DNA from 4 places in the Arthrobacter tecti genome. Region 1 is predicted to be linked to each of the others. Evidence: riboswitches for the same ligand, from Rfam matches in the RefSeq annotation. Region 1 holds a riboswitch; each other region holds the start of a gene.
What was found. Region 1 has a riboswitch for S-adenosylmethionine ahead of ACX80C_RS11425 (hypothetical protein). Riboswitches for the same ligand answer to the same signal wherever they lie in the genome.
Positions count from the first base shown of each region.

Region 2: it holds a riboswitch for S-adenosylmethionine, as region 1 does, so the genes downstream of both, ACX80C_RS05335 (rhodanese-like domain-containing protein) here and ACX80C_RS11425 (hypothetical protein) in region 1, are expected to answer to the same signal.
Region 3: it holds a riboswitch for S-adenosylmethionine, as region 1 does, so the genes downstream of both, metX (homoserine O-acetyltransferase MetX) here and ACX80C_RS11425 (hypothetical protein) in region 1, are expected to answer to the same signal.
Region 4: it holds a riboswitch for S-adenosylmethionine, as region 1 does, so the genes downstream of both, ACX80C_RS04140 (aminotransferase class V-fold PLP-dependent enzyme) here and ACX80C_RS11425 (hypothetical protein) in region 1, are expected to answer to the same signal.

Region 1 covers NZ_JBTNCT010000009.1:24,860-32,652, forward strand. The annotation lists gene ACX80C_RS11405 (MerR family transcriptional regulator) at 1-171, shown strand, start outside; gene ACX80C_RS11410 (GNAT family N-acetyltransferase) at 192-614, shown strand; gene ACX80C_RS11415 (helix-turn-helix domain-containing protein) at 664-912, opposite strand; gene ACX80C_RS11420 (DUF2975 domain-containing protein) at 912-1,403, opposite strand; SAM riboswitch class IV at 1,512-1,632, shown strand; gene ACX80C_RS11425 (hypothetical protein) at 1,644-1,955, shown strand; gene ACX80C_RS11430 (hypothetical protein) at 1,986-2,768, shown strand; gene ACX80C_RS11435 (hypothetical protein) at 2,784-2,966, shown strand; gene ACX80C_RS11440 (class I SAM-dependent methyltransferase) at 3,032-3,817, shown strand; gene ACX80C_RS11445 (CU044_5270 family protein) at 3,840-4,904, opposite strand; gene ACX80C_RS11450 (RNA polymerase sigma factor) at 4,870-5,508, opposite strand; gene ACX80C_RS11455 (hypothetical protein) at 5,605-6,009, shown strand; gene ACX80C_RS11460 (RNA polymerase sigma factor) at 6,081-6,680, shown strand; gene ACX80C_RS11465 (peptidase M56 family protein) at 6,677-7,444, shown strand; gene ACX80C_RS11470 (MFS transporter) at 7,522-7,793, shown strand, end outside.
Region 2 covers NZ_JBTNCT010000003.1:130,467-138,259, reverse strand. The annotation lists gene pabB (aminodeoxychorismate synthase component I) at 1-1,137, shown strand, start outside; gene ACX80C_RS05340 (aminodeoxychorismate lyase) at 1,289-2,158, shown strand; SAM riboswitch class IV at 2,311-2,437, shown strand; gene ACX80C_RS05335 (rhodanese-like domain-containing protein) at 2,444-2,884, shown strand; gene ACX80C_RS05330 (O-succinylhomoserine sulfhydrylase) at 2,877-4,163, shown strand; gene ACX80C_RS05325 (COG4315 family predicted lipoprotein) at 4,296-4,868, shown strand; gene ACX80C_RS05320 (sigma-70 family RNA polymerase sigma factor) at 4,874-5,386, opposite strand; gene ACX80C_RS05315 (energy-coupling factor transporter transmembrane component T family protein) at 5,511-6,308, opposite strand; gene ACX80C_RS05310 (ABC transporter ATP-binding protein) at 6,305-7,771, opposite strand; gene ACX80C_RS05305 (ECF transporter S component) at 7,773-7,793, opposite strand, start outside.
Region 3 covers NZ_JBTNCT010000004.1:143,346-151,138, reverse strand. The annotation lists gene ngcE (N-acetylglucosamine/diacetylchitobiose ABC transporter substrate-binding protein) at 1-106, opposite strand, end outside; gene ACX80C_RS07150 (DeoR/GlpR family DNA-binding transcription regulator) at 407-1,225, shown strand; gene ACX80C_RS07145 (CPBP family intramembrane glutamic endopeptidase) at 1,329-2,081, shown strand; gene ACX80C_RS07140 (VOC family protein) at 2,084-2,725, opposite strand; SAM riboswitch class IV at 3,048-3,177, shown strand; gene metX (homoserine O-acetyltransferase MetX) at 3,193-4,344, shown strand; gene ACX80C_RS07130 (winged helix DNA-binding domain-containing protein) at 4,348-5,508, opposite strand; gene ACX80C_RS07125 (SGNH/GDSL hydrolase family protein) at 5,511-6,329, opposite strand; gene ACX80C_RS07120 (alpha/beta hydrolase) at 6,477-7,187, shown strand; gene ACX80C_RS07115 (RNA-binding S4 domain-containing protein) at 7,162-7,395, opposite strand; gene ACX80C_RS07110 (DMT family transporter) at 7,460-7,793, shown strand, end outside.
Region 4 covers NZ_JBTNCT010000002.1:356,718-364,510, forward strand. The annotation lists gene ACX80C_RS04130 (cold-shock protein) at 1-17, shown strand, start outside; gene hisN (histidinol-phosphatase) at 199-1,005, shown strand; SAM riboswitch class IV at 1,112-1,227, shown strand; gene ACX80C_RS04140 (aminotransferase class V-fold PLP-dependent enzyme) at 1,269-2,627, shown strand; gene ACX80C_RS04145 (class I SAM-dependent methyltransferase) at 2,705-3,469, shown strand; gene ACX80C_RS04150 (metal ABC transporter substrate-binding protein) at 3,516-4,418, shown strand; gene ACX80C_RS04155 (metal ABC transporter ATP-binding protein) at 4,415-5,197, shown strand; gene ACX80C_RS04160 (metal ABC transporter permease) at 5,198-6,067, shown strand; gene ACX80C_RS04165 (metal-dependent transcriptional regulator) at 6,073-6,798, shown strand; gene ACX80C_RS04170 (fluoride efflux transporter FluC) at 6,795-7,196, shown strand; gene ACX80C_RS04175 (fluoride efflux transporter FluC) at 7,193-7,591, shown strand; gene ACX80C_RS04180 (carboxylate-amine ligase) at 7,664-7,793, shown strand, end outside.

The sequences.
Region 1 (7,793 bases):
GACACTTTGCAGGAGCTCATGCCGCACATCCGTGAAGGGAAAAGGTTGGACGACCTTGCAGCGATCCTGGCGCGGCGCGAAGCCGATATCGACTTCCGGTCCCGGGCAATGCTGGCAGCATCGTCTGAGTTGGACGCACTGCTTACCCTTGTTGGCGCTGTCCGGGACTGAGCGTCGTGTTTGGATGGACCATGGCCACCATCGCGATCGCTAACGCATCGGATTTTGAGTTTGAAAGAGTGCTGGCGCTCTACGAATCTGTGGGCTGGCGGGCGTACACCGAAGAACCCGAGAAGCTGCGTGCGGCCCTGCTTGGGTCTTCCCTACTGGTGGCAGCTACGCAAGGCTCCGAGTTGGTTGGGCTGGCCAGGGCGATCTCGGATAACGCGTCGATCTGCTACCTGCAGGACGTCCTCGTTTGTCCTTCCCATCAGAGGCTCGGCATTGGGAAGAACCTGGTAACCGCTGCCCTCGAACAGTATCCGCACGTCCGGCAGAAAGTGCTGCTTACCGATGACGAGCCGAAGCAGAAGGCGTTCTACGAATCCCTTGGATATGCGGAAACCGGCGACTTCAATGGTGGCGCGCTTCGGGCGTTCGTTCGTTTTGACTGAGGTTCGGCGTCCGCTTCCGGGAAGCAGTCACCCTAAGGGGCGCGCGAGACTAGGCGTTTTCCTGCTCAAGCCGGGCGCCGTCGTCGTTGGCTAGTCCAGGCTCCCAGCGCAGAATGTCGCCGGGCTGGCAGTCGAGCACCTCGCACAGCGCTTCGAGTGTAGTGAACCGGACGGCCTTGGCGCGGCCGTTCTTCAGTACCGCCAGGTTGGCTGGCGTGATGCCGATCCGGTCGGCAAGGGCACCGACGGGCATCCTCCGTTTGGCCAACATGACGTCGATATCGACGATGATGGGCACTAGATCACCTCATCGAGTTCGGTCCGCAGGTGCTTCGCTTCAGCATCGCGGGCAACGGCCTGTGCAAGCAGGGTCCGCATCACCAGAACGATCAGCGCCACCCCGCCGATCATCAGAGATGCACCGCAGATCAGCAGCACGATCCCTGGCGCAATTTCACCAAGCGCCAGCAGAACAGCAAGCCCGAACATGAGGACCGCGGCAGCCGCAATCGCCCAGAAGATGATGTCGACGTATCGGAATGCGGCCTTCGAGAAGACGGTGTTGTGGCGGACCATCGTGAGCAATTTCCATACACACAGCGCCGTGATCTGAACCGTGACGATGCCAAACACGATAATCGCGTTGAACGTGATCCGCAGTCCGGTCGGCACGCCGGCTTCTTCCAGATCCGTTGAAATCAGCGGCACCATCCACAACTGCACAAACAGCGAACCGGCCAGCACCATCGCAATCACGATCCGTGATGCGAGGATGGTCAGCTTTCCCATCGGAACTCCTTCGATTGACTTACGTTAAGAATCTATCGTTAAACGATAGGCGTCAGCAAGCGCAACATTCTCGTGCTGAGGCCGTTGCCGTCGTTATAATCGGTTCAGCTTCAAGAGTTGCGGTGCCAAGCTCCGACTGGCCGCACACCAACCCCATGTTCACGGGTGGTTCGGATGAGGAAGTGGCCTTCGCCGCCCTGATGGGCTCCGGCGCAGGCAAGAGCAACCGAAGGACGCGCCGTGAGCCCCACCCCTTCAGACGACTGTCTGCCTGCAGTTTTCCCCATTCTTGACGTGTACGACGGCGCCATCGAGTTTCGCGTTGACGGCCAGTGGGAGCGCCGCTGGGTTGCGGACATCCATTCGTTGGACGCGGTGCTGCGGCGGAGCGTGTGCCGGCCGGAATGGGATTCTTTCGCGGAGATGCTCGTAGTGCGGATTGCTTCGCTCGGGCGGCGCGATGGGCTGCGGGTAGAGGTGCCGCTGTTGGCTGCCTGTCCTGCAGTGGCTACGGAGGAACTGCGAGAGGTTCGCGACCTGGAGCCGGCGTGAGCACGCGGCACAAGAGTTTAGGCTGAGCGGATGGAATGGATCCCGGACGGCGAGCGCGGAGCATGGCTCAAAGAGCGTGTGGACTGGTCTTCGAATGACATGCACGCCGTGGTCCCGCGCGGATTCCAGGCCTACGCCCGCATCTTCCACCCGGCCTCGCGGTACCGCCCTGCCGAGACGAAGACCTGGCACGGCTACAAACCCGAAAACTTGATGGACCTCGAAACGGAAACCGTGACGTGGCAACAAACGGCTGACGCTTTCGGCACCGAGATGCACGCAGTGGCGCAGTTCCACAGACTGAACCGAGCAGAGGACCTCTACTACTCGGAAGAGATCGACCCCACCGGTTGGCGCTTTTCCCGCCCGACGATGGGAAATCTCGACGCCGAAATCCTCGCGTTAGCCGCTGCGCACCTCGCGGAGCACACAAGTACACCAGACGACGGCGCGGCCGCCGTCTGGGGTGGCTGGGGCGGGCTGACTATTGGAGCGGGAAACGCAGAACTTGAACTGCCGCAGCGGGAATACCTTCTGTTCGACGCCGGAGCAACAGAATTCGCAACCCCCGACTGGCCCTCGAAGGCACCCTGGATAAGCCACACCTGGGACCCACAATCTCCCAGCATCATCTGGCCCGACGACCACGCTTGGGTGCTGGTAACCGAAATCGACTTCGACTCCACGATCGTCGCCGGCAGCCTCCAACTCGTATCCGCGCTGTGCCGGAACCCGAAGATCGAAGCCCTCATCATCCGCGAGGGTGCAGACCTCACGTGGGACGCCGACGCCGTCAATCGGCCGGTTGACTGACGGCACAGCGCCCGCATGGTCGGGAACGTCCGGGACAAATCGACGACGACGGCGTCACCCCCGATTGCGACGACGCTCGGACCGCCGTCGGCCGGGTTGAAAACACGCCCGGCTAGTATGCCGGAAGTGCCGTCGTCGCGCAGGATTTCGCTTGCGCTGGAGATGGTGGTCGCGGATGGAACCTCACAATCGGGCTAAAGCCGGCGGAACACTGCACCTGCCGGCATCGTATCTGCGGCGCTCGCCGTGAAAGGATCGCTGGCGTGAGTGCCTCCGATTTCTATACCGGTATTGTTCCCGACGTCTATAGCGCCTTGCGCGGGACCACTTTCGACGCCGGCCGCTACCTCGAGTTCGTCAGGCAAACCGGCCAGCCAGCGCTCGAGCTTGGGTGCGGTGACGATGGGCCCTTCCTTGAGTTGGTCCGGCAAAGCATCGATATCGAGGGCGTCGATTCATCGCAGGACATGCTCAACCGCTGCAATGCTCGAGCTGAGGCACAGAACCTGCACATTGTTACCTACTGCCAGGCCATGGAAGATCTGGCTCTTCCTCGAACGTATCGAGCCATCTATCTGGCGGGGCCGACGTTCAACCTGCTCCCTGACGATGACGCCGCATACCGGGCACTCAAGGGTATCGCCGGTCATCTCGCGCCCGGCGGCGTTGCAATGGTGCCCCTCTGGATTCCGAACCGGACGCCGGAGCAGGAGTTTAACCAGACCCGTCAAGCCACGACTTATGCCGGCAGTATCGCCCGCTACACCGTTGAGTCTGAGGATTACGACGAAACCCGCCGAACCCGAACCACCCGCACGGTGTACGAACTCCGCCACGGACAGCAGGTTGAGCGCGTGCGACGAGACTGGATAATTCACTGGCACACACCCACAGGATTCGCGGACCTCGCTCACGCTGCCGGTCTCGAAGTAATCCGGGCAGATCCTCTTGTAGACGGCGAGTTCACGGTCTATTTGAGCGTGTACAGCGAAGCTGGACGGCCGGTGACCACACTGGCGACCGACCGTCCTGGCATCGTTCGATTCTGAGCGACAAGCTTTCTGCAGCCCGCTAAGGCGCCGAAGCCACCACGGAAGTCCGCACGGAGGTCCACCCGGTCGCGGTTCCAGCGGGGAAGGTTTCGCCATCTGTGAGCGTGACCACCCGTTCTCCGATGAATAGGCCGGTCGCAGGTTCAATAATGATGTCCATCCGGGTTCTCTTGTCCGGATCCTCAATGCCGATTGCTATCCCTACCTCGCCGTCAAGGTTCGTTTGCCTGTCGACGACGGTGACTCCGGGAATGAGTGCCGCCGCTTTGTACAGTGCAGCTCGAAGGTCGGCCGGGACGGGGCCCGTTTTCAAAGCGGCCGCTATGCTTTCTAACGTTTGGCGTCCCGACCTGCCCGGGTTGGATCGCTCGCGAATCGTGTCCAAGAGGGCTTGAGGGTCCCGGGGAAGACTCTTGATGCCTTCCAGTAGTGGCGTATCGGCAAAGAGGGAACTCGGTTCTCCGTAGAAGTTCCCTGCAGGTGCCCGCAATAGTTCCCCCGTCCTGATTGTGTCACCGGCGTCCACCTGCGCTGCCTGGTATTTGGCCGCTACGGCCTCGGCTTCCTCGCTGAAGAATGTCGTTGGGATCCGGGCTTCGCGGTCCCAAATCCATTCGTCCGTCCGGTCAGCCGGGACGTAGAGATGATCGGAGGACTTATCCAACCAGCTCACCGTGCGGCGTTCTCCCTCCTTCTCGCCCAATAGGACCCCCATCGAGTACACGGCCGTGGTATCGATTTTCAGGTATTGGCCGGGCTTCACCACCGGGTCTGAGGTCTGGCTGGTTGCTGCTGCAGCGTTGTGCAGCGCCTCGGCGGCTTCAGCAGTTGCCCCGGGGGTGGGCCTGATGACTTCCGCGCCAACGATGCCGCCCACAAGCAGTGCCGCCGCTGCAGAAACGATCAGCGCACGACGCCGGAAGCGGATCGGGCTGACAGTGCCTTTCGTATGTGTGTCGGTCGTTGTCGAGGCCGAATTCGGGCTCACCTTGGCCATGACCTTCTTGCGGCCACGAGTCAGAGTGGCCGGCGGAACAGAGCCGATGTCGTCACGCATTTCGCGGAGCAGCTGCAAATCGTCCATGGTCGTTCTCCGTTTCATCAAGTTGTTCAAGGTTGAGTTGGGTTCGCATAGCCCTGCGTGCGCGGTTCAAGCGGGACCGAACGGTTCCCACCGGAACCTGCATTGCCAGGGCGATCCCTTCATAGGTCAGGTCAGCCCAGGCATAGAGCAGCAACGTTTCCCGATCAACTGCGGTCATACCCTTGAGGGTCCGGGCAAGGCGTCCGGTGGCCACCTTGGCGTCCACCCGGTCAGCAATGCGGTCGGAGTCATCGGCCACGGCCTCATCCGAGGCCGCTTTCGCCGCAGCTTTGAGCACCTTGGCCTCAGCCCGGTGGTGTCGCCGAAGCAGATTGGTGGCGATACCGAACAACCAGGGCCGGGCATCCTCCCGGCTGAGGTCGTACGTTCCTAACTGTTCCCACGCGACCAAGAAAGTTTCAGACGTCACGTCGTCAGCGGCGAAGTCACCGGCCCTTCTGGCTGCGTATCTATAGATGACTGATGCGTGTCTGTCGTACAACTTCCCAAAAGCTGCGGGGCTGTCGCGGGACCGCCTGATGATGTCGTTGTCTGTGCTCACACTATGTATTGCCCGCTGGCCGCAGAAGGGTTCACGGAGCATGCCCTTCTGGCGCTCAATGATGGATTCATCGAAGCGTACCCGTGACCCTGAGCGCTGAAGGCCACAGCCCGGATATACGGGATAAAGTGGCACGTTATGGGGACTAACCAGACGTCGGAGCCGGAGCAGATTGTCATCTATGACGTCGGCGCAGAAAACCATGTGCCGACTGCCTCAACTGAAATGCCACCGCCCGCACGGCGGCGTTTCAACCCATACTTCGTGGCTGCCTGGTCACTCACGTCGATGATGCTGATCCTCGGCGCGTTGTGGCTGTTTGGTTACGAGCGGGGAGTTGCAGCAGGCGCCTATGCGAACCAGGTGAGCGTCGATCCGAATACAGGACTTTTTGAACCGGTAAGTAGCTACTGGTTCGCGGGAATCATGCTCAACCTGATCGACGCCGGTCCTCTCCTTCTTGTCGCAGGGCTTGCCACTAGCGTGCTTCTGCTGGCGATGCACGGAGCACTCCGCAGCCGGGCAGCCGAATCGACAACCTGACGCGGTAACTTCAACGCCGCTGAATTCCCAATTGCGTGCAACTTTTCGCAGTTGCGCGGACACTACAGGGTATGGGGACACCAGGTCAGGACGATTCGGTCCTGTGGCAGAGCAGCCGGAAAGGCGATGGCGAGGCCTTCGGAGCGCTCTTCGACAGGCATAGGGACCGGGTCTACCGGCATGCCTGCCGCCTCACCGACAACCGGACCGATGCCGAGGACGTCACCGCTGCGGCCTTCCTCGAATTATGGCGACGCCGGACGAAAGTAACGCTCATCAACCAGTCGGTTCTGCCCTGGCTTCTCGTGACAACCACTCACTGCGCCAGCAACGCCCGGCGGTCCATCCACCGGTATCGACGCCTGCTCGCGAAACTGCCACGCACACCACACGCACCCGACGCGGCAGACACCTTCGCTGAACAAAACCTCCTGGACGGAGTCAGTACGCAACTGTCCGAAGCGTTGCGCTCTCTGAACCCGCTCGATCTCCAGTTGGTCACCCTCGTGGTGCTGGAGGGGTACACGGTATCCGCGGCAGCGCCCTTGCTTCGACTCAGCCCTGAGGCGGCAAAAGCCCGGCTGCACCGAGCCAAACGTCGGGTCAGGCAAGACCTTGAGGCCTCGAACGGCAATGCTGTGCTTCACCCCATCCAGGAAGGACAGCCATGAACCGCTTCCGAATTGACGAAACCTTCAGCCGCGGTCTGCGCGAAACTCTGGTGAGCCGGGTCGAGGCGAGCCGGAAGTCCCACCCGGCGGGCCGCCGTCGTCGTCGTCGTTGGCAGTTTGGGGCAGGAGTTATCGCGGCTGTGGGACTTGCGGGTGGCGCAGGTGCTGCGACGGCGGGCTTCTTCCACATTCCAGGTTCCGATATCGTCACCCAGGTCTCCGAGCCCACCGAAGATGTTTACACCGGCACGACGAGCATCGAGCTCGGACCGGCTCCCGAGGATGCAACGCACATCTTCGTCGAGCTCACCTGCCTCTCCGCCGGCACCCTGTACTGGGAGGACGGCGCGTCCTCGATCTGCAGCGCAGCTGACCCACCCTCATGGGGCGGCTATACGATGCCGTTGCAGCCCGGGCAACATTCCACAAAGGTCAGAACCAGCGGTCCGGAGGTCAAGTTCCGCGCCAGGGCGACGTACGTGAACGAGACCCCCACCGAATGGGCGGTCAACGAAAACGGGCACACATACGGCGGCCCGAACGACCAGGGTGAGCCCGACCTCCTGTCCGTCTTCGCCACCAACGGTCAGATGGGTTACGTCTACCGCGACGAACTCAATGAGGCGTCAGGCGGCGGAAACTTCACGAGCCCAGAGGAGGCGCTCGCGTGGCAGGAGTCGATGAAAGGCAAGACCGCTACGGTGCCCGTGTACAAGTCCGACGGCGAAACGGTCATCGGCGAGTTCGTCGCCGGGTCCTGGTGAACTGCTTGCACTGACGGACCACACCGACTTTTTCGGTAGGCTCTTGCACCATGGCGTTGGGGCGCGAGTATAGGAAGTTGTGGGCTGGTAATGCAGCATCCAACTTCGGTGACGGCGTCAGTTTCATTGCCATTCCGCTGCTCGCGACGGCCCTGACCTCGGATCCGCTGTTGATCGCTGGTCTATCGATGGTCTACTCCGGAGCCAGGTTCCTTGTGGTCCTGCCTGTCGGCGCGTTTGTTGACCGTTTGGACCGAAGATGGATTCTCTGGGTCGGCAATCTGGCCAGGGGCGTTCTGTTGGCAGTGCTCGGTCTGCTGGTCGCCAGCGGGGCCGGGTCGATACTTGC
Region 2 (7,793 bases), on a different contig from region 1:
CCGCCGTCGGACTATCCGGGCCCGTTCGCGCTCGGCTGGCTGGGCTATCTCGGGTACGAACTCAAACGCGAAACCGGTGGTCGCATCGTCAGTACCGGCTCACTGCCGGACGCCGCACTCCTGTTCGCGGGCCGCGCCGTCGTAATGGATCACGAAGATCGGCGTGTGTACCTCCTGACGCTCCGCGACGGTTCCCGTGACCCCGAAACCGACGCCTGGCTGGAACGCGCGCGCGCCGTCGCACTGGAAAGCGCTGTGCCGCTGGATACCCCAGCGCCACTGCCCGTACCGGAATTCACAGTCAGGGACACCCGCGAGGAGTACCTCGCGAAAATCCGGGAAGCGAAGGCGGAAATCGCGGACGGCAACTCCTACGAGGTATGCCTGACCACGGCCTTGACGGCGCGATCCCAGGCGATGGATCCGCTGGAGACCTACCTTCGGCTTCGAAATACCAGTCCCGCACCATTTGCGCACTACTTCGCGTTTCCTGGATTCGCGATTGCCAGTACGTCGCCGGAACGTTTCCTGCGGCTCGATTCAGGCGGCGGCATGCGCGCCGAGCCCATCAAGGGCACGCGCCGCCGCTCCACTGATCCCGCTGAAGACTCCGCTTTGAGGGCGGAGCTGCAGACCAGCACCAAGGACCGCGCCGAGAACATCATGATCGTGGACCTGCTGCGCAACGACCTCTCCCACCTTGCGGTCCCGGGAACGGTCATGGTCAGCCGCCTGTGCGACATCGAAACCTACGCAACCGTGCACCAGATGGTCAGCACGATCGACGCGCGGCTCCGGCCAGGATCGTCACGCGCGGAGGCGGTGGCAGCGGCCTTCCCCGCCGGATCCATGACAGGCGCACCGAAGATCAGCACCATGGCCATCCTCGACCGGCTCGAAGCTGCGCCGCGCGGGGTGTATTCAGGTGCCGCGGGGTACTTCTCGCTGGATGGGGCGGCAGATCTCGCCGTCGTCATCCGCACCCTTGTGATGGAGAACGACGACGACGGCACCCGGCTCACGCTCGGCGTGGGCGGGGCCATCACGTCCGACTCGGACCCCGCCGAGGAGTGGGACGAAGTGCGCACCAAGGCATTCGGGGTGCTCTCGGCGCTGGGCTCGACGTTCCCGGAGTGAGCCTCCCTCGAGCGGGCGCTGCGGACGGGTATCGATCGCGAATCCGTTGTCATCGCCCGCTCGATCAGGGGTTTCCGGCACTACGCGCGTCCTGGTTTTCCCACCTCGCCGGCGCTCGGCGCGGGGCCCTCGCCGCACTAGGCTTGACCCCATGACAGTTCTGGTGTTCCTGGACCCCGCGATGCCTGACGGCCGCATCGCCGATGCCTCCCACCCCCAGCTGAAAGTTACCGACACCGGCATCACCCGCGGGGACGGGATCTTCGAGACGATGCTCGCGGTCAACCGCACACCCCGCAAGCTGCAGGCGCATCTGGCCCGGCTGGCGGCATCGGCGGAGGCGCTGGAACTGAAAGTCCCAGTCTCGGACGCGTGGGAACGTGCCATCGGCACGGCGCTGCAGGAAACGGACGACGACGGCGAACTCGTGGTCAAGCTCGTCGCGATCCGTGGGGTTGAAGCGAGCGTCGAGGGCGGCACGGAAGCCACCGCCTGGGTCCAGGTGTCCCCTGTTCCGAAGGGCCTTCGGGGCAAACGCCTCGCCGTCCTGCTCCTCGACCGCGGCTACGACAGCGCTGTTGCCCAGCGCGCCCCCTGGCTGCTCATGGGCGCGAAGACCCTCTCCTACGCAGTCAACATGGCGGCCCTGCGCTACGCCAAGTCGCAGGGTGCGGATGACGTCATCTTCACCTCCTCGGACGGCAAGGTGCTGGAGGGACCCACGTCAACCGTCCTCATCGCCCGCGTGATCGACGGCGTCAAACACCTGATCACGCCGCAACTGGAGAGCGGGATCCTTGCCGGAACCTCGCAGGGCGCACTGTTCGCTGCAGCACGCGACGCCGGTTGGGAACTCGGCTACGGGCCGCTGATCCCGGCCGACCTCTTCGCATCGGACGGCGTGTGGCTGATCTCGAGCGTGCGGCTCCTGGCGGAGGTCGAATCGCTCGACGGCAAACGTGTAACCATGTCGCCGGACCTCACGGCCGAGCTGTCTGCACTCGTGGAATCCGTCTCCTAGCCCCACAAACGCGCCGACGATTCGCAGGATCGTGGGGACGTCACCACGAACCCGCGCAACAGCGGCACTTTTGCGGACAGGCGACGCCGCATTACTGCACATTACGACGGCGCGTGGCAGAGTCGCCGGAGCCGGTGCTACGTTCAGTCGGGAGTAACGAGCGCCAGCGCCAAGCCCTGACTTGCTGGCCGGCAACCCTCTATCACGGCGGGGTGCCTCAGGTGAATACTCGGCACAAGGATCAGCTTTCCAAGGATCAACAGCGTGCACGCGTGAGGAGACACAGTGTCACAACAGTCAGCACATACGCCCCGGCCCGCCAACGGTTACGCCGGTGACATCACACCCCGTCAGGCGGTGGAGCGCGTCAGCAAGGGTGCCGTCCTGGTTGACGTCCGCACCGTCGAAGAGTGGCGTACGGTAGGCGTCCCGGACCTCACCGACGCCGGGACCGTTCCCCTGTTCCTCGAGTGGAACCGAACAGATGGCACTCGGAACCAGTCTTTCGTTTCCCAGCTGGACGGCCTCAAGGGCCGCGAACTGCTGTTCATCTGCCGTTCCGGAGTCCGCTCGGTCGCAGCAGCGCAGAGTGCCACTGCCGCAGGTCACACGGTCTATAACGTGCTCCACGGTTTCGAAGCTGACGGCGGCTGGCGCGCCAGCGGTCTGGCGACCACCGTTCATGCCCGGTCCGCCGGGGTCAAGGAAGGGAAGGCAGATGACTGAGTCCACGCCGTCGTCGTTCTCCCCCGCAACCCCTTCCGAGCCGATCCCCGGCAATGGCGGCTACCCCGTTGTCCAGCGGCCGGACGACGACGTCGCCGCCTGGGCGGCCGACACCCTCGCCGTGCGCGGCGGGCTAGCCCGTTCGAATTTCGAGGAGACGTCGGAGGCACTGTTCCTGAACTCAGGATTCGTGTACTCCTCCGCCGCCGCTGCCGAGGCTGCGTTCACCGGCGATGTGGACCGGTTCGTCTACTCCCGGTACGGCAACCCCACCGTCGCAATGTTCCAGGAACGTCTGCGGCTGCTCGAAGGTGCGGAAGCCTGCTTCGCCACGGCGAGCGGCATGTCAGCCGTTTTCACCGCGCTCGGGGCGTTGTTGGCCAGCGGCGACCGGGTGGTGGCCTCACGCAGCCTGTTCGGGTCCTGTTTTGTGATCCTGAACGAGATCCTGCCGCGCTGGGGCGTCGAAACGGTCTTCGTGGACGGCTGGGACCTTGCCCAATGGGAAGAGGCACTGAGTGTTCCCACCACGGCGGTGTTCTTCGAATCGCCGTCGAACCCGATGCAGGAGATCGTGGACATCCGGGCCGTCGTCGAACTCGGGCATGCCGCAGGCGCGCAGGTGGTGGTGGACAACGTGTTCGCCACCCCGCTGCTGCAACGGTGCACCGAACTCGGTGCCGACGTCGTCGTCTACTCCGGAACCAAACACATGGACGGGCAGGGCCGTGTGCTTGGCGGGGCGATCCTCGGCCGGAAAGAGTTCATCGAGGGGCCGGTCAAGACGCTGATGCGCCATACCGGACCCGCGCTGTCCTCATTCAACGCGTGGACGCTGCTGAAGGGACTGGAAACGCTGTCGCTTCGCGTGAACCACTCCTCCTCCTCAGCTTTGACGCTCGCACGCTGGTTGGAGGCACAGCCCGCTGTGAACTGGGTACGGTATCCGTTGCTGGAATCGCACCCGCAGTTCAGTCTCGCAGCGTCGCAGATGTCCGGCGGCGGCACCGTGCTTACGTTCGAGCTGAATGCACCGGCTGGCCGCGCCAAGGAAACCGCGTTCGCGCTGCTGGATGCCCTCGACATCATCGATATCTCGAACAATCTCGGCGACTCCAAGAGCCTGATCACCCATCCTGCGACCACCACCCACCGTGCCATGGGCCCGGAAGGACGCGCCGCGATCGGGCTGTCCGACGGCGTGATCCGGTTGTCGGTCGGCCTTGAGGACGTCACCGACCTGCAGAACGACCTCGGAAAGGCGCTCGCCGCGTCCTGAAGCTGTGATTCGGCTGTGAATTTGTCTCAGCGTTGAACCATTTCGGCCCTTGCCCGCGTCTAGAGAGCAGAGGGGTCGAGTGGCCGCTCCCATCCCCCGGGTGTCCGTGGGGTGATCACGGGAGGTATCAACATGAGTAAAGCAATGCGCGTCCTGTTCGCCGTCGTCGCCATTTGTCTTCTGGCGCTGACCGGCTGCGGTTCCTCCGATTCGCCTTCCGAGGAGCCCACCAGCGCTCCCGCGGCCGAGGAGCCCACCAGCGAGGAGCCGTCCGAGGAGCCTACGAGTGAGGAGCCGTCCGAGGAGCCCACGAGTGAGGAGCCGACCGAAGGCGGGGAGGCCGGTGGAACCATGGGCACGCCGCTCGGGATCGCTGAGACGGACCTCGGTGAAGTGGTTGTCGACGCCGAAGGAATGGTGGTCTACTACTTCACCAACGATGAGGCGGACTCCGGCGTCAGCGCTTGTGAGGGAGGGTGCCTGGAGGCGTGGCCGCCGGTACTCACTGACAGCGAGACGCCTGAGGCGGAAGGAGTCACCGGCGAACTGGGCACCATCGAAACACCCGACGGCGAACTGCAGGTGACCATCAACGGTATGCCGATTTACTACTTCGCCAACGACGAGGCCCCCGGAGACACCAACGGCCAGGGCGTCAACGAAGTCTGGTACGTGGTTGCCCCGGATGGCACCATGATCCAGTAGCCGCCCTAGCTTCCCGACACCACGTCCCGGGCGAGCAGCGCAGCTTTCATGGACCGCAGTGCATAGTGAAGACGGGATTTCACGGTGCCCTCAGGGATGGCGAGGGCACGTGAAATCTCGGCTGTGGTTTCGCCGCGGAAGTAGAAATGCAGGACCACGTCGCGATGCTCGGGCGTCAGTTCGCTGAGTGCATCGGAGACGAGCCATGAGGTGAGCAGTTGCTCGACGTCGTCGTTCGAGGCCGTTTCCGGCAGCACGTCAACGTCGAACTCATGCCGGCGGAAGGCGGAACGAAAGGAATCCACCAGCACATTCCGCGCGACCGCGAACAGCCATGCGCGGATTTCCATTTCGGTGTGCCCCCGCGTGACCGGATGCTCCCAGGCACGCAGCAGGGTGAGCTGCACTACCTCGTCGACAAGGAAAGCGTCTCCAGTGAGCCTCCGGACGAATCCCCTCAAGGCGCGCAGGTGATTGTCGTTGATGCTGCTCAGCCAATCTGCCTGACCATTGCCCATCGTCGGTTCCCGCCCCTGGACTCTGCTGGACCATCCACAACCTATTCATGCGCGGCGAGGTTGGGAAAAGCCTGCGGCCTCCTCTCATGATGCACCTGCACGGGCAATCCGAACAGGGACTGTCCTAGCCGAGGATGAAGTTCCAAGTGCCCGCCACCACGGCAGCGGTCACCGCAACAGCCGCAATCAACAGACCGCACAGTGCAACTCCGACATCGATCCTGCTGAAGGTGCTCTCCCTCGCCCAAGTGCGCGGGCCGGCCCCGAAACCGCGGGCCTCCATCGCCACAGCCAACCGGGTGGCCCTTCGGATGGCCTGAACCATGAGCCCGAAGGCTTGCCCGAGGAAGTTCCCGAATCGTGCCGCCGGATTCCCCTCGTGGCCCACGCCGCGGGCGTGACGGGCGAGGCCGAGCGTGCGCCATTCCTCGAACAGAAGCCCGACGAGCCGCATCCCGGCGAGCGCCCCGAGGACAAACCGGTGCGGCGCCTTGAGCCGTTGCGCCAGGGCGTCCGCGAGATCGGTGGGGTCGGTGGTGGTGAGCAGGAACAGGCCCGGCAGTGCAATGGCCAGTGCCCGGAGTCCGATCGCCAGCCCGGCGTTGACCGAGTCCTCGGTGAACAGGACTGGACCGGCTTCGAACAGCACGCGGCCGGTCTTCTCGGCCAGCAGCGCAGTTCCGTACGCCCCGACAGCCGCTGCAACCACAAACGGCCAGGCGCGGAAGAACAGCTTCCGCGCGCTGATCCCCAGCAGGGGCAGCAGCAGGAGTTCGCTGAGGAGTACGACGCCGGCGCTCGCCCAGTCCACGCTGAGCATCACGACCACCGTGATCAGGGTTGCCGCGAACAACTTGGAGAGCGGGTTGGCTTTCGGAAGCAGCCGCCCGGTCAGTTCCGGGGTGAGGACATCCGTGCTCATGCTGACACCTTCACAGCGGATCCGCCGACCACAAACGTGCGGGACCCCAACGCGGCTGTGAAGTCGCGGTCGTGGGTGACCGACACGACGCTGGTTCCGCCCGCTATCTCTTCGGCGAGCAGTGCCACCAGTTCCGCCCACGTGTTCGCGTCCTGGCCGAAGGTGGGCTCATCGAGGATGAGGATGTCGGGGCTGCCGGCGAGCATCGAGGCAACCGAGAGACGCCGCTTCTCACCGCCCGAGAGCGTGAAGGGGTTGGCCTTGAGCAGCCCGGTCAGGCGCAACCGTTCAGCGATCGGGTCCACCCGGCGTCGTACCTCTGCCTCCTCAAAGCGCGCGACCCGGCGCGGCCCGAACTCAAGTTCCTCAAGCACCGTGTGGGTGAGGAACTGGTGTTCGGGCTCCTGGAAGACCGTGCCGATCCGGCTGACCAGCTCGGCCGACTTCCACTCGTGCGGCTTCTCCCCGGCGCCGCGTGAAAGCGGATCAAGCGCCGAGAGGGTTCCGCCGCGCGGCCGGAGCAGCCCGGCCAGCGTGAGCGCGAGCGTTGACTTGCCCGCTCCGTTCGGGCCGAGCACGCTGAGCGCAGCACCGGCCTGGAGGGTGAGTTCCACGCCGTCGAGCACTGTCGGTCCGCGTTTTGCCCGCGCCACCGAAAGGCTACGGGCCTCGAGCAGGTCCGCCCCGGCGTTCGATTCCAGCAATGGCAAGGCCGGATGGTGGCCCGGCACCCACACACCGGCTTCGATGAGGCGGTCGCGGGTGCGCTGCTGCTGAAGGACGACGTCGGGACTTCCATCCGCGAGGATGCCGCCGTTCGAGTCGAGCACCACGATGCGGTCGACGACGTCGGCCCACACCTCCACACGGTGTTCCACCACCACGAGCGTGGCGCCGGTACGGTCAAGGACGCGTACGACGGCGTCCCTCACCTCCAGCACGCCGGCAGGGTCCAGGTTGGCGGTCGGCTCATCGAGCAGCAGAAGCCCGGGCTGCATGGCAAGCACTGCGGCCAGGGCGAGCCGCTGCTTCTGCCCGCCGGAGAGCGCCGTCGTGGGGTGGTTGAGGGGGACGTCGAGGCCGACGTCGTCCAGTGCGTGGGTGACCCGCGGCCAGATCTCCTCGCGCGGTACGGCCAGGTTTTCGGCGCCGAATGCCACCTCGTCCCCCACCCGTGCAAGGACCAGCTGGGTGTCGGGGTCCTGCAGCACGAGGCCTGACCGACCGCGCACATCAGCCGGGTTGTTGCCGTCGATCGTCAGCTCGCCGGACTGCTCCCCTTCATCCTGATCTCCCAGCACACCTGCCAGGCCATGCAGGAGCGTGGACTTTCCGGCTCCGGACGCACCGAGCAGCAGTACGCGTTCACCGGGCTCGATACGTAGATCAATGTCCCGCACAGCCCAGCGGTTGCGGCCGGGATGCCGCCAGCCCCACCCGCTGGCTGAAATGGATGCGCCCACCTTAGACGTCGGCTGTCCGGCC
Region 3 (7,793 bases), on a different contig from region 1:
CCGCAGCACAGGAGGCAAGCGCTCCTCCGAGCGGAATGAGCGCTGCGGTCGCGAGCGCGCCCTTAAGGAAGTTGCGGCGCTCGACCGGCTTTTTTGGGAAGTTCATCTTCTTGCCTCCATTGGTAGGAATTGCATCCCGTGATGTGTGAGATAGTGCAAAGTACTGATTGAACGGCTAGCAAAGTGATCATGTCGATTCATCGCTTGAAGTAGATAATTGCGTGATCTACGCCTCACGTCAAGTCTTCCAGCCCCTCCGTTACAGGAGAGTTATAGCAAATTTACTCCACTCGGTAGGATCATGCCGCTCTATTCAGTGAGACACTTTCTGACTTATGCTTGCTGTCTACACGCAGTTTCGCTCACTCAGCCCTCACTGGGACTGATCAGGCCACCAGGGAGCACAATGAATCTGGAAGCGGGTCTCAAACGGGGAGACCGTCTCAACGCGATCCTCGAGTTGCTCGCGCAGTCGAAGCAGCTTGAAGTGGAGGACATCGTGACGCGGCTGCACGTGTCCCCGGCAACCGCACGCCGTGACCTGGACAGCCTCGCCGCACAGCGCCTGCTGAGTCGAACGAGGGGCGGCGCAACCATTGAGTCAGGTGCGTACGCTCTGCCCCTGAGGCAGAACCGGGATCTTGGCGCGCTGCGCAAGCGAGCTATTGCATACGCAGCAAGCGCCCTCATACCCCGGGGCTCAGTAGTTGGCCTGTGCGGGGGAACCACAAGCACAGCTCTGGCCCAGGTGCTCAGCGTGCGCCGTGATCTGATGGAACCTTCGAACAAGCCCACCCTCACCGTCGTCACCAACGCGATCAACATAGCCGCCCAACTGGCGGTACGCCCGAACATCAAGATTATGGTGACCGGTGGGATCATCAATTCCCGTTCATCCGAATTGGTGGGTCCCTATACCGATGCCATCCTGAAGCATGTCGCCCTGGATTTCGCGTTCGTTGGAGTCAATGGACTTGATCCTGAGTTCGGACCGACAGTGACTGATGAAGGGGAAGCTGCGGTGAACGCCATGGTTGCACGGCGGGCAGCCACGGCGTATATCGTTGCTGACTCATCAAAGATCGGCGTGCGTGCGTTCGCTACGATGACGGGCCATGCAGTCAGCAACCTCATCACGGACGATGGGATTTCCGAGTACCAGCTGGCCGCATTCAGGGAGCGCGGGACCCGGGTGATTGTTGCCCCGGCGGTGGCCGAAGACTAGGCAGCAGAGACTGCCGGTGGCTGGTGGGCCGCGCGTTGGCCGGCCGGCGCTGCGTACGGCACCATAAAGTATGACAACCGTTCGCGAAGGCGATCCTTCGTCCTTGACCCTTGGCGCTCGTCGCAGGGTCAGGATCGAGATACTCATTGTGCTCGGTCTCTCGCTTGGGCAATCGGCGGTCTACGCCGTCGTCGATCTGGTTGACAAGCTCAGCCAGGCACCGTTGGCAACACAAACCACTCGCCTCAATCCGACGCTGGATGACAGGCAGTACTTCGATCTCACCTACCAATTGCTGGGGATCTTCTTCGCCCTGGTGCCCGTGGCGCTAGCCCTGTTTGTGCTTTCTGGTCCCGGCAGGTCGGCATTCCGGCGGATCGGCTTCACCTTCAGTAACCCGAAGATCGATTTTGGCCTCGGATTCCTGCTCTCCGCCGTCATTGGCCTCGGCACCCTCGGCGTCTATGCAGCAGGCAGGGCCATCGGCCTGACAACCCAGATCATCCCCACCGCGCTGGATACCTACTGGTGGACCGTGCCCGTGCTCGTGTTGTCCGCGCTCCGGCACGCCGTGCTTGAGGAGGTGATTGTGGTCGGCTACCTGTTCGAGCGCCTGCGGGAACTGCGCTGGTCCACTCCGGCCATCATCATTACTTCAGCGCTGCTGCGAGGAAGCTACCACCTGTACCAGGGGATCGGCCCGTTCATCGGGAACGTCGTGATGGGCCTCATCTTCGGCTACGCGTACACGCGAACCAGACGGGTGATGCCGTTGGTTGTTGCACACGCACTGCTCGACATCGCAGGATTCGTGGGCTTCGCGATATTCGGACCGGCGATCGGAATCGGCGGGTAACCCTAGATCTGAACGGAGCCCTGTCCGGTCTCGAAGGTGACCGACATGATCCCCGGGGTTCCGTTGGGTGCAATCCAGTCGACGTCGACGTCGTCAAGCGGGTGGGCCGGAGGAGTGCCGAGCCACTCGGTTACCCGGTCGGCAGATCCGGCGATAGTAAGGGCGCTCAGTCTGACTGAAGCTGGCCGAGCCTGCGAGGGATGGATAGCTTCCGTACCGTTGTCCCAGCGGATCATGTAGGGCACCTGCGGGTCCGAAATGAGACCCTTGATGCCGATCTGCTGCCAGGTGAGCTCTTGCCCGTCCGGGAACTTCCGGTTGCCGGGAACCGCGCTGCGGCCGAGGCGCTCCTCGAACGGGGTGAGGTCATCAACCGCGACGCACCAGCCCATCCAGCCGCCGCCGGCCTCGGAACGGGCGCGGACGGCCTGTCCGAAAGGCGCCTTGTCCGACGCAGGGTGGTCCAGTACCTCAACCACCTCGAGGTACTGGCCGTTCACCAGCGGAAAGATCATGTTGCGGGTTCCGAATCGAGGGTGGACTCCACCCTTGACAAATTCGACTCCCAAAGCTTCGGAGATTCGCTCAGCCGTGGCAGAGAGACCGTCAGGTTCGCAGGCGTAAGAGACGTGATCCAGGCGCATGGCCCCATTTTGGCACTTTGTGATGGAGGCCTCGACTTAGGGTTACCTAAGTCACACGCGGCTCCCGGGTAGTCCCAAGCTAAATACAAGGTTTCGCGCGCATAGTTTGCCGCACAGGAAGACCGGTTCCGAGACCGCCGGGGCTTCCTGCCAGGGGCTTTCGAAACGGAAGTCCCCCTTGAGTGGAGTCGCCCCCTTCCAGGGATACGGCGGCTCCACTCAAGCATGTTGTATGGCATTCCTGGTTCCGTCCAAAAGGCCGGAGATTCACCCCGGGTCATATTAGTTGCCCAATTCCGCACCGTCGGGTTTTCTTGTACCAGGTCACGAGTGACAGTCCGGCGCATCGCGCCGCCAGCCCCGGCTTGCTGTCCGGCAACCCTCCTTCGCGGTGGGGTGCCCCGGGTGACGACCAGGCGATGCACGAACCGGTGCAGGCGCAAGCGCGATTCACGAAGGTGGCACTCTTGACTGGCATCACAACAACCCAGGCCCAACCGCGACCGGAGCTGGACGGGGACGCTGCCATCCGGCGGTTGTCTATCGGCCCGATGACCCTCGAAGGCGGAGGGCACCTGCCCGACGTCGTTCTCGGGTATGAGACCTGGGGCCGGCTGAACGCCGATGCCTCCAACGCGGTCCTGATCGAGCACGCGCTGACGGGCAGTACACACGTTGCACGCGGGGACTCGGAAGAGGAAGGCTGGTGGGACGGGCTGGTTGGCCCAGGCCGGACCATCGACACTGACCGCTATTTCGTTGTGTCCATCAATATGCTCGGCGGCTGTTACGGGTCTACGGGACCGGCGTCCCTGCACACCGATGGGAAACCGTGGGGCTCACGCTTCCCGTTCGTCACGATCCGCGATTCCGTACGGGCTGAGGCATTGCTCGCGGATCTGCTCGGAGTACAGTCCTGGCATTCGGTGATAGGCGGCTCAATGGGAGGCGCCCGCGCACTGGAGTGGGCGCTCACTTATCCCGACCGCGTAAAGCGCTGTGCAGTGATTGCCTGTGCGGCAGCCAGCTCCGCGGAGCAGATCGCATTCGCCCAGGCGCAGGTGCAGGCAATCCGGCTTGACCCGCGGTTTGCCCAGGGAGACTACTACGGCACCGCCGGGCCGGAGGGTGGCCTCGGGATCGCCCGGCGGATTGCGCATATCACCTACCGGTCCGAACCCGAGTTCGCACACCGGTTCGGGCGCGCTGCGCAGGGTACGGAGGAGCCGTTCGGCTTCCGGCTCCCGGCGGAGCGCGGCCGCTACCAGATTGAAAGCTATCTCGACCACCAGGCAGACAAGCTCGTCCGGCGCTTCGACGCCAACAGTTACATCGTCCTCACTGAGGCACTGATGAGCCATGATGCTGCACGTGACCGCGGCAGCCTTCCCGAAGCACTGAGCAAGGCACAGGCGCAGTTCTTCATCGCGACGGTGGATTCCGACCGGCTCTACTGGCCCGCGCAGTCACACGAACTCGCGGCCGCGCTGCCGGGAAAAGTGGCGGTACACACCATCACCTCGCCAATCGGCCACGACGCGTTCCTGACGGAGATAGCGCAGCTTGAGCCCGCGCTGCGTGAGGCTTTTTATGAAGACAACGACGACGACGCCGCGTAGTACTCAGCGCTTCCAGACCTTCAGTGCACGTCCAAGGAAATCCCCGTACCTTCGCACCGCGTTGTCCAGTGCCGCTGTCTCCGCCTCATCAAACGGACGATCGGTGACAATATCCAGGACCGCTTCCCGTGGGCTCAGGGAGTGTTTCCACCCACCCGCCACCTGTCCGTTGAGCAGGATGAGGTGCCCGGACAGGCGGGCCGGGCTGCTCGCCAACGGCGGCGCACCGAAGAACCGGGTGGGTGTGTAACCCATGACGAATTCGTCATAGCACTGGATGAGGTCTACCACGGGGCGCTCCGGGGGCCTGACTTCCAGCGGTTCCACCGGGATAACGAACCTCTGCCCGCCGATCTCTTCGGAAGTGAGGAGATCGGCGGCTTCCCGCAACCCCTCGCGTACGTCGGTGAGCGTGAGCCCTGACCAGAGGGAGCAGTCCTTGGCCGTAGCCGGTGCACGGCCGCCGAAGTAGCGGATCACCAGTTCGCGCAGTGCTTCAGTCCGGTTGAATTCCGTGCCGGAAGGGATGCGGACAGATCCGTCCGCGGCTCCGGGCTCCGCTCTTGCTTCGAATGCGGCGTAGGTGTGCCTGACCGTCCCGCCGGCACTGACGCGGGGCGTTCCGCTGATCAGTACCCGATCGAGTTCGGCCGCCATGAGGAAGCTGCCAAGCGCCGGTCCGGCTGATGGCAGGGAGGCCGCTTCCAATGCTGTTGCCAGTTCGTCGCGGGTTCGGTGGGATCCGTCCGCTACACACGCTCCAAGGACGGCGATTCCGGACCGTAAGGCGGCTTCGTCAAGACCCCATTGCCTGATCACTGAGCGCATTGTCATCTTTACCCGCGGCGCCGTGAGCTGCAGCAACCAGGCGGCGTCGGCGCGGTGCACAAAATGCCAGGTGGGCCTGAGCACGTGTGTCCGCAGGAGAACGCCGTCTGCGTAGAGCCGATCAATAGTGGAGGCAGTTTCGCCGGCGCTCCGCTGGGCAAGGGACCAGCGCGCGTAAGCGAACTCCTGCGCCTGCATCGCTCCGAACTTACGCAGCACCGCGGCCGCGGGTTGGTCGCCAGTGCCCCAGAGGTGCTGGCGCAGCAGGCGCCGCATGCCGACGTCGTGCCCTGATTCGTTCGGTGGAGGATCCGGAGCAACCTGTCCGTGCGGCACGCTCAGGTGCCTGATCCGGGAGGCATGCCGGGCCCGAAAATCGGTGCCGGTTCAGGACGCTTCGGTGTGATCCCATCCCCGGAGGAGCGGTGCCGCAACCGGCGCAACACCCAGGGCACAAAATACTCACGGGCCCACACGAAGTCCTCGCTGCGCGCAACGCGCCAGTTCTTCGGGGGCAGCGGCTTCGGCTCAAGCGGCTGCAACTGGTGGCCCACGGCGAGGGTGTCCAGGACCATCATCGCGATCGTATGGTGTCCCAACGGTGAGAAGTGCAGACGATCCGGGTCCCACATCTGCGGATTGACCAGTTGCCGCAGCGCCCACATGTCCGCGATGACGGCGTCGTGCCTTGCCGCAATGATTCGAAGGTTTTCGTTATAGATGGCGGTCTTCGCGCGGATGCTGCCGAGAACCGTCTCGCGGACATCCGGTCCCGTGAAGAGGACCACGGTGGCCCCGTTTGCACCCAGGACCTGAACGACGCCGTCCAGCCGGGCGGCAAGCTGGTCGGGGTCGCCTCCCGGCCGGATGAGGTCGTTTCCCCCTGCGGACAGGGTCACCAGGTCCGGTTTGAGTGCGACGGCGGGGCCAACCTGCTGATCGACAATTTCCTGGAGCAGGCGCCCACGGACTGCAAGGTTCGCATAAGCGAAGTTATCGTGTCCCCGGCCCAACTCCTCGGCGACGCGATCCGCCCACCCGCGGTACCCGCCGGCGCTGGCCGGATTGGGATCGCCGATACCCTCGGTAAAGGAATCTCCCAGGGCAACGTAGCGGTTCCACGGGTGGGGTTCGGCATTGAGCTGGGAGCCACTCACCGACGGGGACCCGGTTTCTGAAGGAGGAACGATCGCTTCGGTCACTGTCCTATCCTGCCAACCCGCTCACCGCCTACGCGACCGTAGGTGCGCAACAGCCGTGATGATGGAGAACTCCGCGGGATTCCACCGTGACAGAATGAGCCAATGACTTCTTCCAACCCATTTAGCGGTATCGATACGCAGTCCGCGGAGAAGAGTGCACCGGAACCTGTAGTGGTCTGGTCGCGCCCCGAACAGGAACGCCAGGGCACGCCGCTGCTGGTCCTGCTGCATGGGCATCTGGCCAATGAAGATGACCTCATGGGGATCCTTGAGTTCCTGCCGGATGAATTCACGGTGGCCTCGGTTCGCGCGCCCGTGGCCATGGCCCCCGGCTTCACCTGGTTCCCGCTCCAGCATGACGCCGCCTACTCGGTGGACAAGGTCACGGCGGCGGTACAGGACGTTGTTGACTGGGTCGATTCCAATCGGAGCGGCCATTCCAGCGTGAGCCTGCTTGGTTTCTCCATGGGGATGGCCGTTGCCACTTCGATGTTGCGTGCGCGGCCAGCCGACTATGCCGCCGTCGTCGGTCTCTCTGGATTCGCGGTGCCGGACGAAGGCCGGGAATTTTTCCGCGACGACGAGCTGCTGGCGAATCCGGTTCCATTCTTCTGGGGCCGCGACCAGGAAGACCCGGTCATTTCGCCGGACAGGATCGAGTTCACGCACGGCTGGTTGAACCGGCACACCCGGCTCACCAAGGTGCTCTACGCCGGAATGTTCCACAGCATCAACGTCCAGGAGCTCGGGCACGTGCGCGAATTCCTTCAGTTGAGCGTTCCGGGAGTCAGCCGGACACCACTACAACGCTGACACCGTTCACAGTCACCGAGTCACCCGGGTGGATCTGGCGACCACGTCGCTCCTCGATCTCACTGTTGACCTGCACCAGTCCGTTCTCGATCAGTTCCTTGGCCTCCGCCCCGTCCTCGGCGAGGTTGGCAAGCTTCATCAGCTGACCCAGCCTGATCATCGCGTCGCGGATGGGAATCTCGTTCTGGGTTGTGTCGTCACTGCTCATGGAACCATCATGCCCTCCACCCAGCCGGTGAAAGGGCACGTGTGCGATGTCCTAGGGTTAACGGGTGTCTCACACCCCTCGACTTCCTGCGGTGGTTGGCCTGCCGTTGGCGGTAGTGGCCGGCGTCGCAATTCCCCTGCAGGGCCGGATCAACGGTGCTTTGGGGCAACGGTTGGACGATGGCCTGGCTGCAGCGCTGGTCAGTTTCGGCACCGGTCTTGTGCTGATGATTGCCATCTCGCTACTGTTGCCGCGCGGACGCGCAGGGCTGCGGGAGCTTGTGCCCGCGGTGCGCGAACACCGCTTCCCGCGGATTTATCTCGCCGCCGGCACCATCGGCGCGCTGTTCGTGTTCTCGCAGTCCTTGACCATCGGGGTCCTTGGTGTTGCGCTCTTTA
Region 4 (7,793 bases), on a different contig from region 1:
ACATCTCCGTTCTTTAAGAGATCCGTTCTCTAAGAGATCCGTTCTTTAGTCTTTAGCAGTATTTCAGAAGGGCACCGGCCGTTTGGTCCGGTGCCCTTCTGGCGTTAACCGCTTGTCCCATTGTCCGCCGTCGCCACACGATTACCGATGGCACTCCGCTCCCGGATGGCGCCCGTCCCACACGATAGGTTGAGAAGTATGAACCTCCAGAGCTACAACGATGACCTGCGCCTTGCCCACGTGATGGCGGACTCGGTGGATGACCAGACCATGTCCCGATTCAAGGCCCAGGATCTGTCGGTGGAGACAAAACCGGACTTCACGCCGGTCACTGACGCCGACAAGTCTGCCGAGGAAGCGATCCGCGGGCAGCTCTCGCGCGCCCGTCCGCGCGATGCAGTGCTCGGGGAGGAGTTCGGAAGCAGCGGTGCGGGCTCGCGGCGCTGGATCATCGACCCCATCGACGGCACCAAGAACTTCGTGCGCGGCGTTCCGGTATGGGCAACGCTCATTGCCCTCGTCGATGAAGGCCGCCCCGTGGTCGGCGTCGTCAGTGCGCCGGCCCTTGGCAAGCGCTGGTGGGCGGCAACCGGCACGGGTGCGTTCATGGGGAAGTCGCTCGCTGCGGCCACCCGGCTGCGGGTGTCCAATGTGTCGCGGCTGGAAGACGCATCCCTGTCCTACTCGAATCTTTCCGGCTGGCGGGAACGTGGCAACTTTGATGAGTTCGTGTCGCTCACCGATTCGGTCTGGCGCACACGCGCCTACGGCGACTTCTGGTCCTACTGCCTCGTCGCCGAGGGTGCGGTGGATATCGCGTGCGAACCGGAATTGAACCTGTACGACATGGCCGCGCTCGTGCCGATCGTCACGGAGGCTGGAGGCCGCTTCACCTCTCTTGAAGGCTCGGACGGTCCGTTCGGCGGCAATGCGCTGGCAACGAACAGCACGCTGCACAATGAGGTCCTGAAGAAACTCAACCCCGCCCTCGACGACCTTCTGTAGGCCTCCTGCGCCGGATAGCGCCGTATCAGGCGCAACGGATTCGCCGTCTGTAACCCTGTAACAATGCTGCAGGACTGCTCCACCCTGCCCTATGCTGAAACACATTGGTCACGAGTGCCAGCGTAAAACCCCGGTTTGCTGGCCGGCAACCCTCCTTCCGCGGTGGGGTGCCCCGGGTGACGACCAGGCCGCACCAGAAAAATGATGCGGCAAGCGCGGAACCCCTGAACGGCGGTTCCCTGAGACCACTGTGGGGTTACTCCATGAGCAACGCAATCCTTGACCAGACAACCCTGGTGTCCGCCAGCCCCCTCGCTCCGGTGCTTGGCGGGGAGCTGCCGGCTCCGCTGATCGACGGCACCACCGTGCGCTACGTGAACCTGGACTACGCGGCGTCGGCGCCGGCGCTCCAGGAGGTCAGCGACTACGTCCAGAGCGTGCTGCCTTACTACGCGAGCGTCCATCGGGGTGCGGGCTACGCTTCACAGATATCTACATCGCTATATGAGAACGCCCGCAGGATTGTCCGGGAATTCGTGGGCGGACGCACTGATGACGCCGTCATCTTCACGCGGAACACCACAGATTCCCTGAACCTGCTCGCCGGATGCGTGCCGGGCGAGGGCGAAGTCCTCTACCTCGACCTCGAGCACCACGCCAACCTTCTCCCCTGGCTTCAGCGGCCGCACCGCAGCGTCACAGCCGCCGGCACCGTGGATGCCACCATCGCAGCGCTCGAGCGGGAACTCGCCGCCGGCGGGATCAACCTGCTCGCGGTGACGGGGGCTTCCAACGTTACCGGTGAGGTTCTTCCCATCGGGCGGCTCGCTGAGATCGCCCACGCTCATGGCGCGAGGATCGTCGTGGACGCGGCACAGCTCGCTCCGCACCGGCGGTTGGATGTGTCCGGGGATTCGATCGACTACGTCGCCTTCTCCGGCCACAAGCTCTATGCGCCCTACGGTGCGGGTGTGCTGGTCGGCAGGCCGGACTGGCTCGACGCCGGAACCCCGCATCTGGCCGGCGGCGGAGCCGTAAAGACGGTCAGGGTGGACTCCGTGTCATGGGCAACCGGTCCTGCCCGTCATGAGGGCGGCTCGCCGAACGTTTTGGGGGCTGCTGCGCTCGCCCACGCAACGCAGGTGATCTCAGGGCTCAGCGAAGCGGACTGGCAGCGCCATGAGGGTGAACTCCGCGCCGCGCTCATCGATGGCTTGTCGGATCTACCGGAGGTTACCGTGCACCGCATCTTCTCGGAGGAGACCGACGCCATCGGTGTGGTCAACTTCTCCGTGAACGGTTACGACGCGGGTCTGGTTGCCGCTTACCTGTCCGCTGAACACGGGATCGGCCTCCGCGACGGCAAGTTCTGCGCCCATCCGCTGCTCAAGCGCCTCGGCCTGCCTTCGGGGTCGCTGCGGGCGAGTTTCGGGCTGGGATCGCGGCAGGACGACGTCGAACGGCTCCTCGGCGGATTGCGTGCCCTGATCTCCAACGGGCTTGGGACCGACTACGTGGTCGATCAGGGCCGCTGGGTCCCTGCCGTGGAGACCCGCAACTTCCCCGAGTGGGCTCCGCATACGCCCGGTACCGCCGGCGCGGCCCCGTGCACCACGGACTAGGCACATAGCGGTCACCGCGGCGCAGTCCGGTGCTTTAATTATTGGGTCCCACACCCGCACGCGAGGAGCTCACCACTATGGTTCCTGGAGGTCCGCGCCTCGCCGCGCACCGCCGTCGTGCACTTGCTCGTGGGTATCTGCAGGACGGCGAGCGCTATGACCGGGTGCGTCCGGGCTACCCGGGAGATTGCGTCGACTGGCTTGTTCCGGCCTCAGCGGTTCGGGCAGCTGACATCGGCGCTGGAACGGGCAAATTCACCGAAGAGCTCGTGCGTCGCTGCGGCGAGGTTGTGGCGGTGGACCCGTCGGCAGACATGCTGGCGGTGCTATCGCGCAGCCTGCCGGAAGTGCGCACTGTTGAGGGTACCGCCGAGTCCACCGGGTTGCCTGCCTCAAGTGCCGATGTGGTGACCATCGCCCAGGCGTGGCACTGGTGCGATCCGGCGGAGACCGTTGAAGAAGCTGCCCGGATCCTCACCCCGAAAGGTGTGCTTGCCCTGGTCTGGAACCAACTGGACGTTTCAGTGCCGTGGGTGCACCGGCTTTCCCGCATCATGCACGCCGGTGATGTCTTCCGTCCCAGCTACCGGCCGCTGCTCGGCGCGCGCTTCACGGCGCCCGAGTCGAGGGTCTTCGCGTGGACCCAACTGTTATCAGCGTCGGACGTCGTTGAGCTTGCGCGCTCACGAAGTTACTACCAGAACGCTTCCGTTTCCACCCGGGCCAGGGTCGACGAGAACCTGCGTTGGTACCTCCACGAACACCTCGGCCACCCGCGGAACGTGACCCTCGAGCTGCCGTACCTGACGTACGCGTGGAGGGCGACGCACTCTTCGTCCTAGACGGCCACAGCTGGCGCCGGAACGCGCTTAGCGGTATGTTTTAGGCATGCCGAAATTTCGTCTTACGGTACTCCTTATCGTGATGACACTCGTGGTCGCCTCATGCGGGTCCCCCACTGTGCAGCGCGCAAGCGGGGAGGAAGATCCCCGCCCTATGGTGCTTACCACTTTTTCGGTGCTGGCAGACCTCACGCGCACTGTGGCGGGCAACCACATCCGCGTCGATTCCATTACCAAGGTGGGTACGGAAATCCACGGATACGAACCTACGCCGTCAGACCTGATCAATGCCCAGGACGCAGACCTCATCCTCGACAACGGATTCGGTCTGGAGCGTTGGTTCGAGCGGTTCGTCCTGTCTGTGGATGCACCCCATGTGGTGCTTTCCGACGGCGTCGAGCCTGTCGACATCCGGTCCGGGGACTACAGCGGGCTGCCAAATCCGCACGCCTGGATGTCCCCCAAAGCTGCACAGGTGTACGTGGACAACATCGTCCGTGCCCTCTCCGACCTTGATCCGGCGCATTCAGCAGAGTTCGCTGCGAACGGGCAGGCACTGAAGGAGGAACTCGAGAGCTTGCTTGATCACCTGCGCACCTCCCTGGCCGACAGCGGAGCCCTGGTGACCTGCGAGGGTGCATTTTCGTATCTAGCGCGGGATGCCGGACTTGCTGAAGCATTCATCTGGCCCGTCAACTCCGACAATGAGGGGACTCCTCGGCAGATCAAGGACGTCATCACCTTCGTCGAGGAACACAATGTGCCCACCGTCTTTTGTGAATCCACCGTGAACCCTTCAGCACAGCAACAGGTCGCCAACGCAACCGGGGCAGAACTGGCCGGCCCGCTGTACGTCGATTCGCTCTCTGGACCGGATGGCCCGGTGCCGACTTTTCTCGACCTGCTGCGCTACGACATCAACCTCATCATCGAAGGACTGACGCGATGACCACACGTACCTCCTCTCCCCCGGCTGCTGCGATCAGCGTGCGGCAACTGAACGTCCATTACGACGGCGTGGTGGCACTCGACGCGGTCGACTTCACCCTGGAGCGCGGCCAGGTCTGTGGGCTCATCGGTGTCAACGGCTCCGGTAAATCGACGCTCTTCAAGTCGCTGATGGGGCTCGTTGTCCCACAACGTGGCACCGTGTCGCTCTTCGGTCGCGCACATGCCGCCGCGAGGAAGGAGAAGCTGGTTGCCTACGTTCCGCAGTCCGAGGACGTGGACTGGAATTTTCCCGTCTCGGTGGGCGACGTCGTCATGATGGGACGCTACGCCCACATGGGGCCCGTCCGGCGGGCCTCCCGTGCAGATCGGTCCGCAGTGGACCACGCCCTGGACAGAGTCGGCCTGACGGAGCTGCGCCACCGCCAGATCGGAGAGTTATCCGGGGGGCAAAAGAAGCGCGCCTTCGTGGCGCGCGGCATCGCCCAGGACGCACAGCTCCTGTTGCTCGACGAACCCTTCGCCGGTGTGGACAAAGCCAGCGAGGCCACCCTGGTGACCCTGTTGCGGGAATTGAAGGAAGAGGGCCGCACCGTACTGGTATCAACGCACGACCTCGCTGGAATCCCACAGCTGTGTGACCGCGCGATCCTCCTGCACCACAGCATCCTTGCCGAAGGGGTGCCTGCCGACGTCCTGACCCATGAGAACCTTGCTCTGGCATTCGGGACTGCGGGAAGTGCCGCTGTCGCACCCTCTCCTGAGCGGCGAGGAGCATAAATGGACCCCGTCTCCTTTCTCCTGGAGCCCCTCCAGTACGGCTTCCTTACCCGAGCGCTGGTTGTCACGCTGGCGGCGGCCATCGTTGCGTCGGTCCTGTCCTGTTGGCTGATCCTGATGGGGTGGTCGCTGATGGGCGACGCCGTATCCCACGCGGTACTGCCGGGCGTAGCCCTCGCCTACATCGTCGGAGTTCCGTTCTCGCTGGGAGCTTTCGTGTTCGGTGCAGGTGCCGTCGCGTTGATCGGTGCGGTCAAGTCCACCACCAAGCTGAAGTCCGACACGGTGATCGGCGTAGTCTTCACCGCACTGTTTGCCGTAGGGCTGGCGATCGTTTCGCGCACGCCGTCGCAAGTTGACCTCATGCACATCCTGTTCGGGAACGTGCTCGGTGTGACGGACGGCGAGCTCTGGCAAGTACTCATCCTCGGTGCGCTGACCCTTGCGATTGTGCTGTTCAAACGCCGTGACCTCACCCTCTTCGCGTTCGACCGCACTCACGCGCACGTCATCGGTCTCAACACCCGGCTGCTCAGTGCGCTGCTGCTCGGCCTGTTGGCCCTCAGTGTGGTCGTCGGGTTGCAGGCCGTCGGTATTATTCTCGTTGTGGCGATGCTCATTACTCCTGGTGCCACGGCATTCCTCCTCACCCGGAGCTTCGACAGGATGCTGCTGCTTGCTGCGACAATCACGGCTGCGGCCTCCGTGGGTGGGATTTATGCAAGCTACTACCTGGACATTTCTCCAGGTGCCGCCGTGGTGCTCGCCCAGGCCCTGGTCTTCGCAGTGGTCTATCTGGTCGCGCCGAGAACCGGGCTGGCTGCCCAATTCGCCCGACGACGGCGGCCTGCCACCAGCCAGGAGGCGTAACCGACATGGCACCCAAGGCAAGCGCTCTCGGCATCGACTCCACTAGCGTCCAGGACTACGTGAAAACCATCTATGCCCTCTCGGAGTGGCATGATGCGCCCGTGACATCATCAAGGCTGGCTGCCAGGCTGGGGGTCGCAAACTCCTCGGTCTCGGAGATGATCAGGAAACTCGACGACCTCGGCCTGGTGCGCCACGAGCCCTACCGTCCGGTCGAACTCACCGCCGGGGGCCACCGCCTTGCGCTGGCGATGGTTCGGCGGCACCGCCTCCTGGAAACGTTCCTGGTCCGCGAGCTCGGCTATCGTTGGGACGAAGTACACGATGAAGCGGAACTGCTGGAGCACACTGTCTCCGACACCTTCATTGACCGGCTCGACGCAAAACTGGGCTGCCCTGCCGCGGATCCGCACGGCGATCCGATTCCCACTGCGGATGGATCCATCACACTGCCGGATGCTCTTCCGCTGAACCGGCTCGACGACGGCCATTCCGGCCGGGTGGCGAGGATCAGCGACGAGAACCCCAGTCTGCTCAGATTCCTGGCAAGCGAGCAGATCGGTATCGGATCCCCCGTCACCGTGCTGCAGCGCAAACCGTTCGGCGGATCGCTGCAGGCGCGGGTCGACATCGGCCACAGTACCCGTGAACTGGACCTGGGCGACGAACTGACCGGCGCCATCTGGATCGAGTCCGTGGGCAAGCACGCAGGTTGCAGCCTGGTTCCATGAGCAGGCCTCTGCCGAGGCGTTCGGGTCTGACCTCGTGGAGAACCTGGACCGCCGTCGCCGTCGGCGCGTTCATCGGAACCGAGATGCGCTACCTGTTGGTGCTGCTCGTGCCGGAGCCGGCCGGTACCTTCCCGTGGAACACGCTCAGCATCAACGTACTGGGTAGCCTCCTGCTCGGGTGGCTGACCGGACTCTGGGGAACCAGATCAGGGCCACCGCGTTGGCTCCAGGCCGGCCTCGGCCCCGGCCTCCTGGGCTCCTTCACCACCTTCTCCGCGGTGGCGCTCGTCAGTGTGCTCGAGACTGAACTGCTCGTTCCCTACCTGGGGCTCTCCTTGCTCCTCGGCCTCGCTGCGGCCGCCGCCGGCGTGATCCTGGGGCAGCGGAGCGGCGCATGATCACCGCGCTGCTCGTCGGACTGGCGGGAACGGCCGGCGCGCTCCTTCGGTACGGAACCGACGCCGGAACCGAGGCATACCGCGCACGACGACGACAGCCACCGCAGCGCGATGTTCCGTTTCCTGCCGGCACACTCATTGTCAACGCTGTTGGTTCCCTGATCATCGGCCTGTGCTGGGGCATGCTCCGCGAAGCACGGCTGGAGATTGACCAGTACAACATCCTTGCCGTGGGATTCGCCGGCGGCCTGACCACCTTCAGCACACTCAGTGTCGCGGCTGTCACCCTATGGCGAGACGGACGGGTGGGTGCCGCCGTCGTCCATGTGACTGGAAACCTTGTCTTGGGGCTAAGCGCCGCAGGGCTGGGACTGAGGCTGGTTGGCGCTCTGTGACGAGCCGTTCCCGTCACGACCGCGGTCCTGCCTACACTGGGAGCGATCCGAACGGCCACGGAAAGGCACCACATGACCACGCTGGGAATTGAAGAAGAGTACCTCCTGCTCGACCCCGTCTCAGGCCTGCCCGTCTTCAATGCCACCGAGGTCCAGGAATTGCTCGAATCCGGAGACACAGTCACTGGAGAGGACATCCAGC